Regions from separate parts of the Telluria sp. ZB2R32 genome, predicted to be linked through region 2. Evidence: predicted binding sites of a transcription regulator. Region 2 holds the regulator's gene; each other region holds the start of a gene.

Region 1 (3,273 bases), on a different contig from region 2:
CGTGGCACCGGACCAGCTCGCCGTGCACGCCTACGATACGCGCGACCATTGCGTCTACGACCTCGACGGCCATCCGAGCCAGATCGCCTTCGGCACCCTGCTCGAGACGATTGCGATTGCCGCCAGCGGCCACGGCCTGCGCGCCGACGTCACGCGCCGTCTTGATGCCCGCGCCACGCACCCGGTATTCGACGTGCGTTTCATAGCCGACCCTGCGGTCGTGCGCAGCCCGCTCATCGACATGATCGACAAGCGCACCGTGCAGCGCCGGCCGATGCGCACCACCCCGCTTAGCGCCGAACACAAGCGCATCCTCGCCGCCACCGTCGCGCCCGGTTATTCGCTCACCTGGCTCGAGAGCCGTGCGCAGAAATGGCAGGCGGCCAGGCTGATGTTCAACAATGCCCGGCTGCGCCTGACGATGCCGGAAGCGTTCGAGACCCACCGCAGCATCATCGACTGGAAGAATCGCACCCACAGCCCGGACAAGGTTCCGGCCGGCGCGCTCGGCGTCGACGCCATGACTCTGCACCTGATGAAATGGGCGATGGTCAGCTGGCGCCGCATGTCCACCGTCAACACCCTGATGGGCACCTGGGCGCCGCGCCTGCAGATGGACCTAGCGCCGGGGATGGCGTGCGCCGCCCACTTCGTACTGAAAGCCCATGCGGCGCCGCAATCGATCGACGATTACGTGGCCGCCGGGCGCGCACTTCAGCGTTTCTGGCTGACGATGACGACGCTCGGCCTGTACATGCAGCCGGAAATGACGCCGCTGATTTTCTCGAAATATGCGCGCGAAGGCACGCGCTTTACGACGCAGCCGAAGCTCGAAGGCGCGGCGCGCGCGCTGCAGCGCGAAACCGAGGCGCTGATCTTCGACGACAGCCTGTTCCCGGTCTACATGGGCCGCCTCGGTTACGGCCCGGCCCCCGCGGCGCGCTCGGTACGACGCCCGTTGGCCGAGCTGATGAAATCCTGACCGTCGCGCCCGTCCCGGCGCAATAAAAAAGCGGCGCTGACTTCGATGAGTCAGCGCCGCTCTTTGCTTTCATTTCCCTAACCTGGTAAATCTTGTTTTTTTGATCGCCAGCGCTTGCCCAGCAACTCGCGTCTTTATTTATTTACAACAATTTGCCACTTCATGAAAAAGAGCGGGCCAGCCCGCTCTTTTCCTACATCAGGTACGGCTCAGAGGGCAATTAAGCCTTCTTTGCGCGCTTGCGGCTGACGACGCCGGCGCCCAGCATGGCGATACCGAACAGGGCCAGCGAGCCTGGCTCTGGCACTTCAGCCAGCTTGAACTGACCGTTGTTGCCAACGAAGAAGTTGGTCGGGGTGTTGGCGTAGGCATTGCCGTTGCAACCGTTGCCGGTGAAACCAGCGAATTCGCAAGCAACTTCGCTCACCAGGGTAGCGGTTGGATCGGCGATGGTGTTGGCGTTGGTGAATGCGAAGGCCATGATCGATTCCATCGACAGGTCGTCGCCGTTTTCACGGAAGAAGTAGCCTGCGTCCAGCGAACCTTGCTGCGCGCGCGCCAGCACGGTGACTTGACCGTTGTTGACTGGCGAGCCGCTTGCATCGACCGTGCCGCCGCCACCGGCCATCACGTTGAAGACAGCGATTTCGTTGCCCAGGTTGGCGCCGTAGATGCCGGTGGTGCTTGCGTACTGGCCGCCGGTTGGGTTCTGGAACATGCGGATGGTGCCGCTGCTGAAGGTGAAGTTGCCGCTGAAGTTACCGCTACCGGTGGCTTCGAAGATTGCGGTGATGTTGCCGCCAGCATAGTTGATCGGGAAGAACTGACCGTTGCTGTCAGCCTGGCCGATGTTGAACACGGCGTGCTCGTTGAACGTGAAGCTGTTGCCGCCGTTTGGCGTGATCTGGATGAAGGCATTGCCGTTCACGTCCAGGTATTCGTTGATTTGCTGAGAACCAGCAAAGCCGCCGCCAGTTGGGTTGAAGTGCCAGTCGTTCAGCACGGTAGCAGCATTGGCGCCACCGGCGACGGACATTGCGACAGCAGCGGCACAGGCCAGTTTCTTCAGAAATTTCATAATTCAGTTCCTCGCTTAGTTGAATGTTGGGCAAACACATCCTCCTATTAGCAAGCGCCGTGCCAGGCGATATATTTTGTTTTAAATCAAAGACTTGTATCTCTACAATAGACCTTCGTTAAGTCATGTGTAAATAATCCCGACAGCATAACTTCACAAAAAATTCTTGTTGGAATTTTAATGCTTTTTAGACATGTTTCTTCTATTTATTTAACATTTCTTGATGACAAAATGGGTTGCAGGATCGGTTGTATGATGCTGGACACATACTCGCACCCACAAACGACAACGGCGCCCGCAGGCGCCGTTGTCGTTCTAAAACCCGGAGTCAGGTCAGAAAAAACTTTCCGGGATCACCAGGATGTCGCCCGGGCGCATCGGCATGTTGGCCGAGATGTCACCATCCTTGATCAGGTCGTCGAGGCGCACGTTCAGTTTATGCTGCTTGCCCTCGATGGTGCGGATGATGCTGGCGCGGTTACCCGAAGCGAACTCGGTCACGCCGCCGACGGCAATCAGGACATCCATCAGCGACATGTCGCGGCGGTAAGCCAAGGCTTGCGGGCGGGCGGCCTGTCCGATCACGCGGATCTGCTCGCCGTAGTTGCCGACGAAACCGGTGACGACGACGGTGACGACCGGCTGCTGGATGAACTTGGCCAGTGCCTTCTCGATGTCGCGCGCCAGTTCGGTCGAGGTTTTGCCGGCGGCCGGCAAGTCTTCGACCAGCGGGGTCGTGATCTTGCCGTCCGGACGGACCGGGACCGACATCGACACTTCCGGATTGCGCCAGACGATGATGTTGACGGCGTCGCCAGGGCCGATCAGGTAATCGGCGGGCGCGGCGCCGGCCAGTGCGGCTGCCGACGGTGCCGGCGGCTTGTTCCACAGTGCACAGCCGGACAAGGCCAGGGCGCAGGCGCTTGCCAGGGCCAGTTTCGTCAGATTCGTCGAGATCTTGCTCACGTCATTCCCCTTCACGACAGCAGCGACAGGCAAGGCCAGGCTGTTGTTCTAGCAAATCAAAAATTGTTATTTAGCCATCAAAACCGGCATATTGTATCTCAATCATGCCTCCGTGAAAGCTATGCACGATTGAAATACTTTCTTTTCACTTTTGCTGCAACAGTTCTTGTGCGTAGCGCGCCGGAATCGCGTAGGTGATCCCGCTCGGGCTAGTGATCGCCGTTTCCTTCAGTCCCTTGACGAACAC
Region 2 (3,273 bases):
ACAATATCCGCGCCGTGCTCGAACTGCAGCACGACGAGAACGGCAAGTCGCTCACCAAAGCTGCGATCAACGACCGCCTGGATTCCCTGCTGGCCGAACTGCAGATCGAGAAGCTGCGCGAAAACCCGGCGCTGTCGCTGTCGGGCGGCGAACGGCGGCGCGTCGAGATCGCGCGCGCCCTGGCGACCAATCCGCGCTTCGTGCTGCTCGACGAACCGTTTGCCGGCGTCGACCCGATCGCGGTGATCGAGATCCAGCGCATCGTGCGCTTCCTGAAGGAGCGCGGCATCGGCGTCCTGATCACCGACCACAACGTGCGCGAGACGCTCGGCATCTGCGACCGCGCCTACATCATCAACCAGGGCGCCGTGCTGGCGTCGGGACGCCCCGACGACATCATCGCCGACGAGTCGGTACGGCGCGTCTACCTGGGCGAACACTTCCGCATGTAAGAACAGCACAGCGAACACACAGCGCCATGAAACAATCCCTGCAACTCCGGACCTCGCAGCACCTGGCGCTCACGCCGCAGCTGCAGCAGTCGATCCGCCTGCTGCAGCTGTCCACGCTCGAACTGCACCAGGAAATCGAGCAGATCCTGTCCGACAATCCCTTGCTCGAACGGCTCGACGATCCGCTCGACCACTCGGTGCGCCTGCTGGCCGACGGCGCCATCAACGACGCTCCGGCGCAGGCGCCCGAGGCGCCGGCGCCGAACGGTGAAGACGCGCCCGCCCCATCGGACGCGGCCGATGGCGGCGAAGGCGGCGACGTCGAACGCGGCGAGCCCGATGCCGACTGGGGAGAGGGCACGCGCACGTCCAACAGCGAGAACGACGACGACGGCCGTCCGCAACTGGGCGCCATCGGCATCACCCTGCGCGAGCACCTGACGGAACAGATCCGCGTGACCGGCGTGACGGCGCGCGACCGCGCCCTGGCCGAACTGGTGATCGACGCCATCGACGACAACGGCTACCTCGAAGAACAGCTCGACGAAATCCACGCGAGATTACCCGAAGAACTCGAGGTCGAGATCGAGGAACTGCGCTGCGCGCTGGCACTGGTGCAAAGCCTCGATCCGGTCGGCGTCGGTGCGCGCAGCGCGGCCGAATGCCTGGCGCTGCAGATCCGCAGCATGCCGGGCGTGCCGCTGGTAACGCGGCGCATGGCGCTGAAGATCGTCGAGGGCTACTTGACCTGGTTCGCGCAGCGCGAATTCAACAAGCTGAAAAAGGCGCTCGACTGCGACGACGAAGACTTGCGCGAAGCGCAAGCCGTGATCCGCCAGTGCAATCCGCACCCCGGCGCGGCGTTTGCGTCGAGCGCTTCGGATTACGTCGTTCCGGACGTTATTGTCCGCAAGACGCCGACCGGCTGGAGCGTCGCGCTGAACAACGACGTGATGCCGCGCCTGCGCGTGAATAACGTCTATGCCAACCTGCTCAAGGGCGGCAAGGGCGAGGGGCAGATGAGCGCGCAGCTGCAGGAAGCGAAGTGGCTCATCAAGAACATGCGCCAGCGCTTCGATACGATCCTGCGTGTTTCGCAGGCAATTGTGGAGCGCCAGAAGAACTTTTTCAGCCATGGCGCGGTTGCCATGCGTCCCCTTGTGCTTCGCGAGATTGCTGATACACTGGGTCTGCACGAGAGCACCATTTCTCGTGTAACAACTCAGAAATTCATGCTGACCCCGCACGGCATGTTTGAGCTGAAGTATTTCTTCGGAAGCCATGTCGCCACCGAAGCGGGGGGCGAAGCATCGTCGACGGCGATACGGGCGCTCATTGCGCAGCTGACAGGAGCAGAGGACCCAAAGAACCCATTATCCGATAGCAAGATCGCGGAAATGCTCGGTGAACAAGGCATGGTCATTGCGCGCCGCACGGTTGCAAAATACCGCGAGGCGCTCAAGATACCTCCCGTCAGTCTCCGCAAATCCTTGTAACAGCGGCCCCCACGTGCGTCCCAAGCGCCAGGCGGTGCCGCGCATTTATCAAAGGAGTGTGTATGAATCTCACCATCAGTGGCCACCACCTCGATGTCACCCCCGCCATCCGTGAATACGTACAGAACAAGCTCGAACGCATCACCCGCCATTTCGATCAAGTGATCGATTCCCATGTCATCCTCGCGATCGACAATCTCACCGAAAAAGACAAAAGGCAAAAAGCCGAGATCAACCTGCGCCTGTCGGGCAAGACGGTGCACGTGGAAAGTGTGGCGCAAGACCTGTATGCCGCGATCGACCTGTTGATGGATAGGCTCGACCGCCAGGTGATGAAGTACAAATCGATGCTGCAGAATCATAGTCACGAGGCGCTCAAGCGCCGTCCTGAAGGCGGAGAGGCCGCTGCTGCGATCTGATCGCGCACCGAGCACCGTCTGAACGAGGGCGCCGCACGGCGCCCTTTTCAATATGTGGGAGCGTTGCCGTGTCTTGGGTAAAATGCATGTCTCTCCCATCATCCTGCTGACCATGACCGACCATGTCCTGACCCGCGTTGCCAACGGCACCGGCATCATCACGCTCGACCGTCCCAAAGCCCTGAACTCCCTGTCGCTGGCCATGGTGCGGCGCCTGGCCGACATCCTGCTGGCCTGGCGCGACGACGCGGCCGTATCCGCCGTGGTACTTGCCAGCAGCAGCGAAAAAGCCCTGTGCGCCGGCGGCGACATCCGCTTCTTTTACGAGGCCGGCCACGCCATCCCGACCGCCAACAGCGCGCTGCTGGAAGACTTTTTTACCGAAGAATACGCACTCAATCACCTGATCCATTTTTATCCGAAACCCTACGTGTCCATCATGGACGGCGTGGTGATGGGCGGCGGCATGGGGATCGCCCAGGGCGGTCCGGAGACCGGCCTGCGCATCGTGACCGAGCGCACCAAGATGGCCATGCCGGAAGTGAACATCGGCCTGTTCCCGGACGTCGGCGGCAGCCATTTCCTGTCGCACGCGCCTGGGCAGCTCGGCAATTATCTGGGCCTGACGGGGTTGACGATCGGCGCGGCCGATGCGCTGTACGTCGGCCTGGCCGACGTGTTCGTGCCGGGCGCGCAACTGGGTGAATTGCATGCGCTGATCGAGACGACGCCGGGGGCGCAGCTGGCCGAGGCGATCCGTGCCTTTGCTGCGGGCTTTACCAGCGAGGTCGGGGAGAGCGTATTGAAAGCGCAGCGCGCCGCGATTGACACGCACTTCGGCGCCGGTTCGGTGGCCGCGATCATCGCCTCGCTGGCAGGGGATGACGACGCGTTCGCGCAAAAGGC
Region 3 (3,273 bases), on a different contig from region 2:
CGCGCATTTTTCGAGGGCATGGCCGAGGAGCGCGGCGTGACCATCGATGACGCCGCCAGCGGAACCGTGCTGGCCGATGCCCAGTTGCTGCGGCGGGCACTGGCTAATCTGCTGTCGAACGCGATCCGCCATGCGCAGCCGGGCAGCGTGATCACGCTGGCCGCTACCGTGAGCGCAAGCGCAGCCGGCCAGGAGACCGAGCTGACGGTGACCAACAGGGGCAAGCCGATCGATGCGCGCGACCTGCCCTATCTGTTCGATCGCTTCTACCGCGCCGACGCGGCGCGCAGTGCGGGCGCCGGGTCGACCGGCCTGGGGCTGGCGATCGTCAGCGCCATCATGCACTTGCATGGCGGCCGCGCGGAGGTGCGGCCGGGTCCGGACACGAGCACCTTCGTGCTCGTGTTTCCAGTGGAGTAGAAGGATCAGGCGCGGCGGCGGCGCGCGGCGGCCAGGCCCATCAGGCCAGCGGCCAGGGTCAGCAGGGTGGCTGGTTCCGGCACTTCGGCCGGGGTGGTCGGCGGGGTCGGGTCGATCGTGGTTGGCGGCTCAGGGAAGGTCACGATCGGCGGCACCGGGTCGGTTGGCTCGGTCGGCGTCACAGGCGGCGTCACGACAGGCGGCGTCACGACAGGCGGCGTCACAACCGGTGGCGTTACAACCGGCGGCGTGACCGGCACGGTCGGCACGCGGTTGATCGACAGCAGCACGTCCTTGAGCCAGACGTCCTGCTCGGATTTGCAGACACCGTGTTTCACCAGGTTGCAGCCCAGGCTGATCGATACGTTCAACTTGCCGTCATTAAGCATCGAAGGCGGCACGTTGAAATCGTAATAATCGCCGAACCAGTTGACGTTGCTGACGGTACCCGCGATCGTGTTGTCGAGTTTGACCGTCACCGTTTCGTAGGTCTTGCCAAACAAATCGAAGATGTCCGCAAAGTACAGCGAGAGATTGGCCGTCTTGATCGTCGTGTCTGGCTTCTTGTCGACGTTCAGCGTGAACGCGTATGGATCGCTGGTCGTGATGTAGTGGCTGTTGTAGTGGCTGTTGGTATAGGTCGCGTGGGCGGCCGAGGTGACGCCGAAGGCGAGGACGGTGGCGGCAACGATTTTGTTCAGCAGGCGCATGGTGATCTCTCTATGAAGGATTTTGTTGATGAGCTATAAGCAATTGTTGTGCCACAAAAGAAATAGTTATTTCTTTCAATCACTTAGTGTTTCCGTGAGGAAGATCAAAATGCGAAATGTAAGAATTTTCGACAGAATTTTTGAGAAGCATTCGCCTTGAATAAGGGATTCGAGGCGTGGTCAGCGGATCGTGTTGGCACTGTTTTTAGGTTGACGTTATGCTTTTGTTATGAAACCGCAGATTTATTAGCAGATCGGCACACCGCATGCGCGGCATCGGCACCGTGTTTGATCTGGATTAATGGCCTCTCGCGCTCCGACCAGATTGCTCGTATGATGGTCTCAGTGCGCTCACGAACAAGGTAGACACCATGCGCCCCATCGTTATCGTTCCAGCTTGCACGCGTGATTTCGGCGAACATCCGTACCACGCGGCCCAGCACAAGTATGTCGACGCCATCGTCCTTGGCGCCGACTGCGCTCCCATGATCCTGCCTTCGCTGGGCAAGGACCTCGACCTGGAGACGATGCTGCAGCTGTGCGACGGGATCATGCTCACCGGTTCCGCCTCGAACGTGCACCCCAGCTATTACTCGGAAGAGGTGCTCGATCCATCGCTGCCGCAAGACCCGGCGCGCGACGAAACGACCCTGCCGCTGATCCGTGCGGCCGTGGGACGGGGCATCCCGATCATTGCGATCTGCCGCGGTTTCCAGGAGATGAACGTGGCCCTGGGCGGCTCGCTGCACCAGGCGGTGCAGATGGTGGAAGGGAAATTCGACCACCGCGAAAACCCCGAACTCGGCATGGACGAGCAATACGGCGATGCCCATAAGGTCCGGCTGGTCGAAGGCGGCATGCTGCACGCGATTGTTGGCGCTGACGAGATTCCCGTCAATTCGCTGCACGGGCAGGGCGTCAACGAACTGGCGCCGGGACTGGTCGTCGAAGCCACAGCCGAAGATGGCCTGGTGGAAGCGTTCTCGGTCGGCGCAGCACCCGGTTTTACGCTGGCGGTGCAATGGCATCCCGAATGGCGCATCACCCACAATCCGTATTCCATGAAGATGTTCGGCGCCTTTGGCCAGGCTTGCCGCGACTACCGCGCCAAAAAACAGGGGCGGCCATGACGATCCGGACCCGCTCAGTGGCCCGCTCGGTGGCCTACCCAGGTGCCTGCGTTCCGGCCAGCGCCGTCCCTTAGCTCTGCCTCGCTCTCTCCCCACGTGCAGGACGCGCGTTGCGTCCTTGCGACCCTGAACACACCACGAGGCAATGATGGCAATCCGCGAGAATTTTTCCTACACCGACATGGACGAGTGGCTCAATGCCAAGCGCGTCACCGAAATCGAATGCCTGGTCCCCGACCTGACCGGCGTTGCCCGCGGCAAGATCCTGCCGCGAGTAAAATTTACCGAAGAGCGCGGCATGCGCCTGCCCGAAGCCGTACTCGGCATGACCGTCACCGGCAATTCGCCGACTGACGATGAAGCCTACGACCGCGCCATTTCGGCCACCGACCGCGACATGATCCTGAAGGCCGACCCGACCACCATCACCATGGTGCCGTGGGCGGTCGATCCCACTGCGCAAGTGATCCACGACTGTTATTTTGCTGACGGCACGCTGGTCGATTTCGCGCCGCGCTCGGTGCTGCGCCGGGTACTGAAACTCTATGACGAGAAGGGCTGGAAGCCGCTGGTCGCGCCCGAACTCGAGTTTTATCTGACCGCGAAGAACATCGACCCCGACCTGCCGCTGGCCGCCCCGATCGGCCGCAGCGGCCGCGCCGAAACCAGCCGCCAGGTCTACAGCATCGACGCCGTCAACGAATTCGATCCGCTGTTCGAGGACATCTACGATTACTGCGACCTGATGAACCTCGACGTCGACACCCTGATCCACGAGATCGGCGCTGGCCAGATGGAAATCAACTTCCAGCACGGCGACCCGCTCGGCCTGGCCGATAAAGTCTTCTATTTCAAGCGCACCCTGCGCGAGGCGGCGTTAAAACACGACATGTACGCCACCTTCATGGCCAAGCCGATGGCCAACGAGCCGGGTTCGGCGATGCACGTGCACCAGAGCGTGGTCGATGCGGAAACCGGGCGCAACATCTTCAGCGACGGCGACGGCAAGGCAT

What was found. The regulator sigma-54, encoded in region 2, starts transcription at its own class of promoters, with help from an activator protein. The targets are predictions, from matches to a motif close to TGGCANGNAANCTGCTTT.
Region 1: the regulator sigma-54 is predicted to act here: its motif matches at 2,108-2,125, upstream of pepA (flocculation-associated PEP-CTERM protein PepA).
Region 3: the regulator sigma-54 is predicted to act here: its motif matches at 1,167-1,184, upstream of AC56LG_RS08675 (PEP-CTERM sorting domain-containing protein).

The regions. Positions count from the first base shown of each region.
Region 1 covers NZ_JCASIG010000004.1:495,068-498,340, reverse strand. Annotated here, with positions in the region: gene AC56LG_RS14675 (nitroreductase family protein) at 1-982, shown strand, start outside; gene pepA (flocculation-associated PEP-CTERM protein PepA) at 1,203-2,060, opposite strand; gene AC56LG_RS14665 (XrtA/PEP-CTERM system exopolysaccharide export protein) at 2,394-3,026, opposite strand; gene AC56LG_RS14660 (S1 family peptidase) at 3,172-3,273, opposite strand, start outside.
Region 2 covers NZ_JCASIG010000007.1:205,167-208,439, reverse strand. Annotated here, with positions in the region: gene lptB (LPS export ABC transporter ATP-binding protein) at 1-452, shown strand, start outside; gene AC56LG_RS20345 (RNA polymerase factor sigma-54) at 479-1,948, shown strand; gene hpf (ribosome hibernation-promoting factor, HPF/YfiA family) at 2,011-2,367, shown strand; gene AC56LG_RS20335 (enoyl-CoA hydratase/isomerase family protein) at 2,480-3,273, shown strand, end outside.
Region 3 covers NZ_JCASIG010000002.1:823,322-826,594, reverse strand. Annotated here, with positions in the region: gene AC56LG_RS08680 (heavy metal sensor histidine kinase) at 1-420, shown strand, start outside; gene AC56LG_RS08675 (PEP-CTERM sorting domain-containing protein) at 426-1,130, opposite strand; gene AC56LG_RS08670 (gamma-glutamyl-gamma-aminobutyrate hydrolase family protein) at 1,502-2,260, shown strand; gene AC56LG_RS08665 (glutamine synthetase family protein) at 2,409-3,273, shown strand, end outside.